One region of the Streptomyces sp. G7(2002) genome, then DNA from elsewhere that is predicted to be linked to it. Evidence: riboswitches for the same ligand, from Rfam matches in the RefSeq annotation. Region 1 holds a riboswitch; the other holds the start of a gene.
The links. Region 1 has a riboswitch for S-adenosylmethionine ahead of thrC (threonine synthase). Riboswitches for the same ligand answer to the same signal wherever they lie in the genome.
Positions count from the first base shown of each region.

Region 2: linked by a shared signal. The riboswitch ahead of NUT86_RS12140 (aminotransferase class V-fold PLP-dependent enzyme) and the one ahead of thrC (threonine synthase) in region 1 are both predicted to bind S-adenosylmethionine.

Region 1 covers NZ_CP102609.1:5,765,437-5,770,389, reverse strand. The annotation lists gene NUT86_RS24560 (cold-shock protein) at 289-492, opposite strand; gene NUT86_RS24555 (MoaD/ThiS family protein) at 916-1,194, opposite strand; gene thrC (threonine synthase) at 1,273-2,553, opposite strand; SAM riboswitch class I at 2,571-2,731, opposite strand; gene NUT86_RS24545 (glucosyl-3-phosphoglycerate synthase) at 2,904-3,866, shown strand; partial or broken gene NUT86_RS24540 (GntR family transcriptional regulator) at 3,906-4,155, opposite strand; gene NUT86_RS24535 (alpha,alpha-trehalose-phosphate synthase (UDP-forming)) at 4,369-4,953, shown strand, end outside.
Region 2 covers NZ_CP102609.1:2,957,932-2,962,884, reverse strand. The annotation lists gene qcrB (cytochrome bc1 complex cytochrome b subunit) at 1-1,626, shown strand, start outside; gene trpD (anthranilate phosphoribosyltransferase) at 1,798-2,862, shown strand; SAM riboswitch class IV at 2,954-3,071, shown strand; gene NUT86_RS12140 (aminotransferase class V-fold PLP-dependent enzyme) at 3,241-4,608, shown strand.

The DNA.
Region 1 (4,953 bases):
ACTGGGGTGGATTGCTCCGGACCGCGCTGGCGCCCGCGACGGACGACCTGCAGACCTGTGTGGTTCCTTGCCCCACGCGGCCTACGGGCCTCACCGACCCGGTCCTTCTTTGTCACTCTCACTGGGAGAGTGCTAACGCCAATGATTAGCACTCGTGGGGTGCGAGTGCAAGCCGCCCGGAGGGGCGTCGTTGAGGGGCGGCGGTCGGGCGACGGGTGGGCGCACAGCCGAAGGCCCGTACCCCCCTCAGGGGTACGGGCCTTCCTCACGCAGTAGTTGGTCGGCGCCTCAGCCGGCCACCCGGACCATGTCCGCCTGCGGCCCCTTCTGGCCCTGCGAGATCTCGAACTCGACTCGCTGACCCTCCTCAAGGGTGCGGTAGCCGTCCATCTGGATCGCGCTGTAGTGGACGAAAACATCCGCACCACCGTCGACCGCGATGAAGCCGTACCCCTTCTCCGCGTTGAACCACTTGACGGTGCCCTGAGCCATGCCTAACTCCCCTATTACTGGCCCTTGCGCAGGACCGCACTCCGCGGACCCGGGTCAGACCTCACCCCGCGAAAGGCCCGTGGGGTGTGCGCCGGAACGCGTCGACCGCCGCTGAATGTATCTGCACAGATGCCCAGAGCAACAGGTCAATCGGACGAGAAATCTGGCGCCGGAGAATCGGCAATATGCGGCGAAATCCTGGTTCTCCAGGGCAAGTCGGGCCGGGCATAGCGCACCTAGGCGACAAATACCGCCCACACTTTGGACACAACTGACCGCGAACACATATGCGTTCGGCACGCTCACGGTGATATCCGGAGGGGGATCACCCCAATGGTATCTCCTTTCACAACACGGAATTGCCCCGTCCGCTTTCCGGCGGACGGGGCAATTCCGGTCATGCAGGAGAAGAGTTGGCGCAAATCAGCAGCCGCCGGCCACGGCCGGGATGATCGAGATGCCGGCGCCGTCCGGGGTCGGCGTCTCCAGGCCCTGCTCGAAGCGCACATCGTCGTCGTTGACGTACACGTTCACGAAGCGGCGCAGCTTGCCGGCGTCGTCCAGCACACGGGCCGCGATGCCCTGGTGGTTCTGCTCCAGGTCGGCGATCACCTCGGAGAGGGTCGCGCCCTCGGCGGGGACCTCGGCCTGGCCACCGGTGTACGTGCGGAGGATGGTGGGGATGCGGACCTTGACGCTCATGGTTCTGCCTTCCAGGGGTACGGAGTACGAGTTCGGGGGGCTGTGGCGCGGCCTCGTCCGCCGGACGGGCCGGCGGCCTCAGCCGAGGCCGGCCGCGCGGAACGCGTCCAGGTTCGGACGGATCGTGGCCGTGGGCCCGGAGGTCGGGGCGACCGCGTCAAGTGTCTTGAGGCCGTCACCGGTGTTCAGGACGACGGTGGTCAGGGACGGGTCGAGCAGACCTTCCTCGATCAGCTTCTTGGTCACGCCGACGGTCACTCCGCCCGCGGTCTCCGCGAAGATCCCTTCCGTCCTGGCCAGCAGCTTGATCGCGTCGACGACCTGCTCGTCGTTGACATCCTCCACGGCACCGCCCGTACGGCGCGCGATGTCGAGCACGTACGGACCGTCGGCCGGGTTGCCGATCGCCAGCGACTTGGCGATGGTGTCCGGCTTCTGCGGGCGCACGACCTCGTGTCCGGCCTTGAAGGCCGTGGACACCGGCGAGCAGCCCTCCGCCTGGGCGCCGAAGATCTTGTACGGCTTGTCCTCGACCAGGCCGAGGGCGATCAGCTCCTTGAGCCCCTTGTCGATCTTCGTGAGCTGCGAGCCGGACGCGATCGGGATGACGATCTGGTCCGGGAGCTTCCAGCCCAGCTGCTCGCAGATCTCGTACGCGAGCGTCTTGGAACCCTCGCCGTAGTACGGCCGCAGATTGACGTTGACGAAGCCCCAGCCCTCGCCCAGCGGGTCGCCGATGAGCTCCGAGCAGAAGCGGTTGACGTCGTCGTAGTTGCCCTCGATGCCGACCAGGTCACCGCCGTAGACCGCGGCCATGACGACCTTGCCGGCCTCCAGGTCGTGCGGGATGAAGACGCAGGACTTGAAGCCCGCGCGGCGCGCCGCGGCGCCGACCGCACCGGCGAGGTTGCCGGTGGAGGAGCAGGAGAGGGTGGTGAAGCCGAAGGCGCGGGCGGCCTCGACGGCGATCGCCACGACGCGGTCCTTGAAGGAGTGCGTCGGGTTGCCCGAGTCGTCCTTGACGTACAGCCCGCCGGTGACGCCCAGCTCGGCGGCGAGCCGGTCGGCCTGGACGAGCTTGGTGAAGCCGGGGTTCAGGTTGGGCTTGTCGGCCACGTCGGTGGGGACGGGCAGCAGCGGGGCGTAGCGCCAGATGTTGTTCGGACCGGCCTCGATCTGCTTCCGCAGGCTCTCGGGGTCGCCGCTCGGCAGGTCGTACGCGACTTCGAGCGGCCCGAAACACTCCTGGCACGCGAAGATCGGGCCGAGCGGGAAGCGCTGTCCGCACTCGCGGCAGGACAGGGCTGCGGCGGGGCCCAGAGCGACGGTGGGGGTGTTTTCGGTGACTTGCACAGCCATGGAGGCGAGGCCCTTTCTCCTCATCTTCCTCGCGACGAATCTCGCCACGAGACGGATTTGGCACCTTCCCTAGCCGGGAGCCTCACGCGCACGGGACGTCAGCGTCCTGGCGGCAAGACCGGCTGGAGGGTTGCCGGGGCTTCAACGGGCCGTATCCCTCTGCCCCTCTGGATGAGCGGTATGGCGCTGGGCCGAAACCCAGGCGTTTGTGGCGCGGCGACCCCGACATGCGACGGTCATCCGCGTTGTTCAAGACTGTAACCGAAGGCACTGACAGTTGAGATAGTCGTCCGAACCGCGAGATGGATCACACAGACCGCCGATCGGGCGGCGACCGAGGAGTCGTAGACGTGCTGGAAGAGGTGGAGGGCTGGCTGAGCAGCCACTCCTGGTCCGCCGCGGACCGCCCGCTGGGGCAGCTGCTGGAGGCGAAGCGCCAGACGGGCCGTACGGTCAGCGTAGTGCTGCCCGCGCTCGACGAGGAGGCCACGGTCGGGGCGATCGTGGCGGTGATCCGTGCCGAGCTGATGACCGAGGCGGTCCCGCTCGTCGATGAGCTGGTGGTGCTGGACTCCGGCTCCACCGACCGCACCGCCGAGGTCGCCGCGGCGGCCGGGGCCCGGGTCGTCCCCCGCGACAGCGTCCTCCCGCGCCTGCCCGCCCTCCCCGGCAAGGGCGAGGTGCTGTGGCGCTCCCTGCTGGCCACCACCGGCGACATCATCTGCTTCATCGACGCCGACCTGCGCGAATTCTCCCCCGCCTTCGTCTCCGGGATCATCGGCCCGCTGCTGACGGATCCGGACATCCAGTTCGTGAAGGCGATGTACGACCGCCCGCTGGAGACCGGCGGCGAAGGCGCCGGGGCCGGACAGGGCGGCCGGGTGACGGAGCTGGTCGCCCGCCCCCTCCTCAATCTCCACTGGCCGCAGCTGGCCGGCTTCGTCCAGCCCCTGGGCGGCGAGTACGCGGCCCGCCGCTCCCTCCTGGAACGGCTGCCGTTCCCGGTCGGCTACGGCGTGGAACTCGGCCTGCTCGTCGACGCCCTGCACACCGTCGGCCTCGACGCCCTCGCCCAGGTGGACGTCGGCGTACGCAAACACCGCCACCAGGACGGCCAGGCCCTGGGCCGGATGGCCGCCGCCATCTACCGCACCGCCCAACTACGCCTGACCCGCGGCCACTTGGTCCGCCCCCGCCTCACCCAGTTCGACCGCGGCGACGAGGGCTTCGTCCCCCGCACGACGGAAGTGGACACCGAGGAGCGCCCCCCAATGGCCGAAATCCCGGAGTACGCGGCGCGACGAGCGGCCTGAGCGCCCGCGCGGCCCGGGCCCCCTCGCGCGGCCTGAGCCTCAGGCGTCGAAGCCGTACTCCAGCACGTAGGCAGACGAGTCGAGGATCATCTCGTTGGCCTCTACCGTGCGCCCGCCCGCAGTCATCGCAGTGCGGCTGATGAGAATGACGGGCGTACGTGCCGCCGGGCCCGGTATCCGGCTGTGTGATCGCTGATCCCGCGACGAGATCGGCGGGGAGGCAGGAGGTGGAGAGCATCACCGGCTTACCGTCGAGCACGAACCTGCGCCGCCGCACGATGACAGAGTCTGTTGCTTGACGGGCGCGCTCGGCGACTCGCTGCGCATCGCCCGCAGCCGGGGCGACCGTCTCGGGTGCAGGCACCCGGAACCCGCCGAGGGTGAGCCGTCGTGGCCGGTCGACGCGTTCCTGCCGGGAGGCGACCGAGGAGCACACCCGGACCCGCGCCCCTTGACCGCTTCCGTACGTTTGCGCGGATCTGTAGCGGGTTACTGTCGCGACATGGCTTCCGAGCGCAGTGCGGCCCCTGCGGGTGCCGAGGTTCTTGTGGCGTCCAATCGCGGACCGGTCTCGTACGCCCTGGAGGAGGGCGGGACGCTGACCGCCAAGCGGGGCGGGGGCGGGCTGGTCTCCGGGCTGTCGGCCATCGGGTCCGATGCCGAGGCGGTGTGGGTGTGTGCCGCGCTCGGGGACGGTGACCGGGAGGCCGTACGGCGGACGGGTGGCGGGCTGGACCCGGGCGACACCGGTGGACAACGCGTCCGGATGCTGGACATTCCCGCCGAGGTGTACACCGCCGCCTACAACGGCATCGCGAACTCCGCGCTGTGGTTCGTCCACCACATGCTGTACCAGACACCGCTGGAACCGGTCTTCGACGCGGAGTTCCGGGCGCAGTGGGCGTCCTACGAGAGCTACAACCGCGCTTTCGCCCAGGCGCTGGCCGAAGAGGCCGCCGAGGGTGCGGCGGTGCTGGTGCAGGACTACCACCTGGCCCTGGTGCCGGGGATGCTGCGCACCCTGCGGCCCGACGTACGGATCGCGCACTTCTCGCACACGCCGTGGGCGCCGCCGGAGTACTTCCGG
Region 2 (4,953 bases), 2.8 Mb from region 1:
ACGAGCGGAGCCACCCCGCGCCGCGGCAAGGCGCCCCGGGGTGAGCGGATCGCCGACTGGGCGGACGGCCGGCTGGGCATCTACAGCCTGGCCAAGTCCAACATGCGCAAGATCTTCCCGGACCACTGGTCCTTCATGCTGGGTGAGGTCGCGCTTTACAGCTTCATCATCATCATCCTGACCGGTGTCTATCTGACGCTGTTCTTCCACCCGAGCATGGCCGAGGTGACCTATCACGGTTCCTACGTGCCCATGCAGGGGATCCGGATGACGCAGGCCTTCGAGTCGACGCTGGAGATCAGCTTCGACGTGCGCGGTGGTCTGCTGATCCGCCAGATCCATCACTGGGCCGCGCTGGTCTTCCTGGCCGCGATGATGGTCCACATGATGCGGGTGTTCTTCACCGGCGCCTTCCGCAAGCCGCGTGAGGTCAACTGGCTGTTCGGCTTCCTGCTGCTGGTGCTGGGCATGTTCACCGGCTTCACCGGCTACTCGCTCCCCGACGACCTGCTCTCCGGTACCGGTGTGCGGTTCATCGAGGGCGTCATCCTGGCGATGCCGCTGGTCGGTTCGTACCTGCAGTTCTTCATCTTCGGCGGGGAGTTCCCGGGGCACGACATCATCCCGCGGTTCTTCACGGTGCACGTCCTGCTGCTGCCGGGCATCATGCTCGGCCTGCTGGTGGCGCACCTGATCCTGGTCTTCTACCACAAGCACACCCAGTTCCCGGGTGCCGGCAAGACCAACAACAACGTCGTGGGCATGCCGCTGCTGCCGGTCTACATGGCCAAGGCCGGAGGCTTCTTCTTCCTGGTCTTCGGTGTGATCGCGGTGATCTCCGCGATCGCCAGCATCAACCCGGTGTGGGCGATCGGCCCCTACCGGCCGGACCAGGTGTCCACCGGCGCCCAGCCGGACTGGTACATGGGCTTCGCCGAGGGTCTGGTGCGTGTCATGCCGGGCTGGGAGTGGAACTTCTGGGGCCACACCCTCAACTTCGGTGTGCTGATCCCGATCCTGATCTTCCCGCTGGTCCTGGTCGCGATCGCGGTCTACCCGTTCATCGAGTCCTGGGTCAAGGGCGACAAGCGCGAGCACCACATCCTGGACCGCCCGCGCAACGTCCCGACCCGTACCGGCTTCGGTGTCGCCTGGCTCGTCGCGTACTTCGTGATGCTGATCGGTGGCGGTAACGACCTGTGGGCGACGCACTTCCACCTGTCGCTCAACTCGCTCACCTGGTTCGTCCGGATCGGATTCTTCGTCCTTCCGGTGCTGGCCTTCATCGCCACCAAGCGGATCTGCCTGGGTCTGCAGCGGCGCGACAAGGACAAGGTGCTGCACGGCCGCGAGTCCGGCATCATCAAGCGCCTGCCGCACGGTGAGTTCATCGAGGTCCACGAGCCGCTCGACCAGGAGCAGCTGCACCTGCTCACGCAGCACGAGCAGCCCGCGCCGCTCGAGCTCGGCCCGGAGGTCGACGAGAACGGTGTGGAGCGCAAGCTGTCGCGCTCGCAGAAGCTGCGCGCCAAGCTCTCGAAGGCCTACTACGGCGAGGACAACGTCATCCCGAAGGCCACGGTCGAGGAGTACAAGGAGATCAGCAGCGGCCACGGCCACCACTGATCACCGCAGCGCTTCCTAGCGCACTGTAGGGAGTACGCCACCCAGAGGGCCCCGTCCGTTCCCCAAGCTCTTAAGGAGCAGGGGATACCCCAACCGGACGGGGCCCTCCGGCGTGCCCGGCGGCTCGATAGGGTGACGGCATAAGCAGGAGACAATCCAGGAGTGTGGACCATGAACGTTGTGACCCCGGTTGGCGGCGACAGCGTGGCGGCCCACACCTGGCCGGGTCTTCTCAACGCCCTGCTCGCAGGCCGTGACCTCAGCGCGGACGACACCGCCTGGGCGATGGACAAGATCATGCGGGGCGAGGCCAGCGACGCCCAGATCGCCGGGTTCGCGGTCGCGCTGCGCGCCAAGGGCGAGACCGTCGCCGAGATCTCCGGTCTGGTGCGCACCATGTACGCGCACGCCCGGCTGATCGAGGTGCCGGGCCCCAGCGTGGACATCGTCGGCACCGGCGGCGACGGCGCCAAGACCGTCAACATCTCCACGATGTCCTCGATCGTGGTCGCCGGCACCGGCGCCAAGGTCGTCAAGCACGGCAACCGCGCCGCCTCCTCGGCCAGCGGTGCCTCCGACGTCCTGGAGAAGCTCGGGGTCAATCTCGACCTCACCCCGCAGCGGGTCACCGAGGTCGCCCAGGAAGCGGGCATCACCTTCTGCTTCGCGGTGAAGTTCCACCCCTCGCTGCGGCATGTCGCCAACGCCCGGGCCCAGCTCGGTATCCGTACGACCTTCAATGTCCTGGGCCCGCTGACCAACCCCGCGAAGGTCCGCGCCCAGGCGACCGGTGTCGCGGACGCCCGGATGGCGCCGATCCTGGCCGGGGTGCTGGCCGAGCGCGGCTCGTCGGCGCTGGTCTTCCGCGGCGACGACGGCCTCGACGAGCTGACCACGACCGCGACCTCCCGGGTGTGGATCGTCCGGGACGGCACGGTGCGCGAGGAGCCCTTCGACCCCCGGGACGTGGGGATCCCCCTGGTGCCGGTGGAGGCGCTGCGCGGGGCGGACGCCTCGTACAACGCGGATGTGGCCCGCCGGCTGCTGGACGGGGAGACCGGCCCGGTGCGCGACGCGGTGCTGCTGAACTCCGCGGCGGCGCTGGTCGCGCTGGAGCCGGCCGACGCTCCGCTGGCCGAGCAGATCCGGGCCGGGATCGAGCGGGCCGCCGCCTCGATCGACTCCGGGGCGGCCAAGCGGGCGCTGGAGCGCTGGGTGGCCGCCAGCAACACATGAGCGCGCGGTGACGCAGGGTGTGACGCAAGGCTCAGTCCGTCATACGGACCGGGCCTTGCGCCTCTTTGCCCGTGTGGCATGATTCTGCCCAGGTCACGAGTGACAGCGATGCAGGCCCCGGCCCGCTGTCCGGCAACCCTCCTTCCGTGGCGGGGTGCCCCGGGTGATGACCAGGCCGTAGGCAGCGAGGTCTGCGGCAAGCGCGGATCCCTCGCCAGGGATCCTGGTCCCCGAGGGAGCACTTCCGTGATTCAGCGAATGCGCTAGGGCCCGACGGCCCCTTTTCCGCATCCCCTTTTTCTTTCCCGCCGCGGTGCCCCGACGCTTCTTCGCGCCCCCGCCCGCGGCGAATTCGCTCACCCCTCACGGGAGTTCGCCATGTCTGTTTCCGCCGTTGCCGCCGACCGCTCCGTCTGTGCCCCGCTGCCGGTTCTGGGCCGGGATGTCCTCGTCCCGCTCGTGACCGGCGGCGAGGTCGACTACGCCGCGCTGGACTACGCCGCCAGCGCCCCCGCGCTCCAGCGGGTCTGGGACGACGTGGCGGCCTACGCCCCGTACTACGGCAGCGTGCACCGCGGCGCCGGATACCTCTCGCAGCTGTCCACCGACCTCTTCGAGAACAGCCGCCGCACCATTGCGGAGTTCCTCGGCTGCCGGGCCGAGGACCAGGTCGTCTTCACCCGCTCCACCACCGACTCGCTGAACCTGCTCGCCGCCGTACTCCCGCAGGGCACCCGGGTGTTCGTCTTCGAGACCGAGCACCACGCCTCGCTGCTGCCGTGGGAGCAGCGACCCGATGTCGAGGTGACGTACCTCAACGCGCCGCGCACCCCGCAGCAGGCGGTCGACACCCTGGAGAAGGCGCTGACCGCACGCGAGCCCTACGGCCCGGCGCTGGTCTGTGTGACCGGTGCGTCGAATGTGACCGGGGAGCTGTGGCCCGTGCGGGAGCTGGCGGCCGCCGCGCATGCGCACGGCGCCCGGATCGTGCTGGACGCGGCGCAGCTCGTCCCGCACCACCCGGTGGACCTCGGGGAACTGGACGCGGACTGGGTCGCCTTCTCCGGCCACAAGCTGTACGCGCCCTTCGGCGCCGGAGTGCTGGCCGGCCGCGCGGACTGGCTGCGGGACGCCGAGCCGTACCTGGCGGGCGGCGGCGCCAGCCGCAAGGTCTCCCGGCGCACGGACGGCGGGGTGGACGTCGAGTGGCACACCACCGCGGCCCGGCACGAGGCCGGTTCGCCCAACGTCATCGGCGCCTACGCGATCGCCTCGGCCTGCCAAGCCCTCACCGAGGCCGGCTTCGACGGCCTGGTCGCCCGCGAACAGGAGCTGATCGCCCGCCTCCGCGCGGGCCTGGCCGACGTACCCGAGGTCACCGTGCTCTCCCTCTTCGGCGAGGACGCCGCACGGGTGGGCGTCCTCTCCTTCGTCGTCGAGGGCTGGAACAGCTCCCACTTCGCGGCCGCGTTGTCGGCCGAGTACGGCATCGGCGTCCGCGACGGCCTCTTCTGCGCCCACCCCCTCGTCCGCACCCTCCTCGGCAGCGAGCCCCAGGACCCCGGCGAGTGCGGCGCCCCCGACGCGGCCCCCGGCGAAAAGTCCCTCAACGCCATCCGCGTGAGTTTTGGCGCCGGGACGCCGGATGAGCATGTTGACCGCTTCGTCCGCGCGGTCAAGGAACTGGTGACGAACGGCGCCCGCTGGAACTACCGCACCGAAGCCGGGCGTTGTGTGCCCGCTTGATTCCCACGTTTTCGGCTTGCCCGCCGTAGGGGCCTCGCGCCGTTAGGGCTCCGCTGCGCGGGGCGTGGGTGCGGGTGACGCTTGCGGGTTCCCCGCCGTTGCGCCTGCGGCGGGCCGGTGGGTGTCGGGTGCGGTGACGGGCCTCCGGGGCCTGGTGTGTGGACTGCTTCGCTTTACGTCCACACACCAGGCCCCTCCGGCCCGTCCCCTCCCGTTGGGGGAGTGAGTGACGGTGGGTGGGGGCGGGCGTCCGTAGGACGTTTCATTTCTGCTTCGCGAGGAGCACATGACCAGCGGCGGGCACCCCCACCAAGGTTTCTCCCACCCCCCAACGGGAGGGGACGG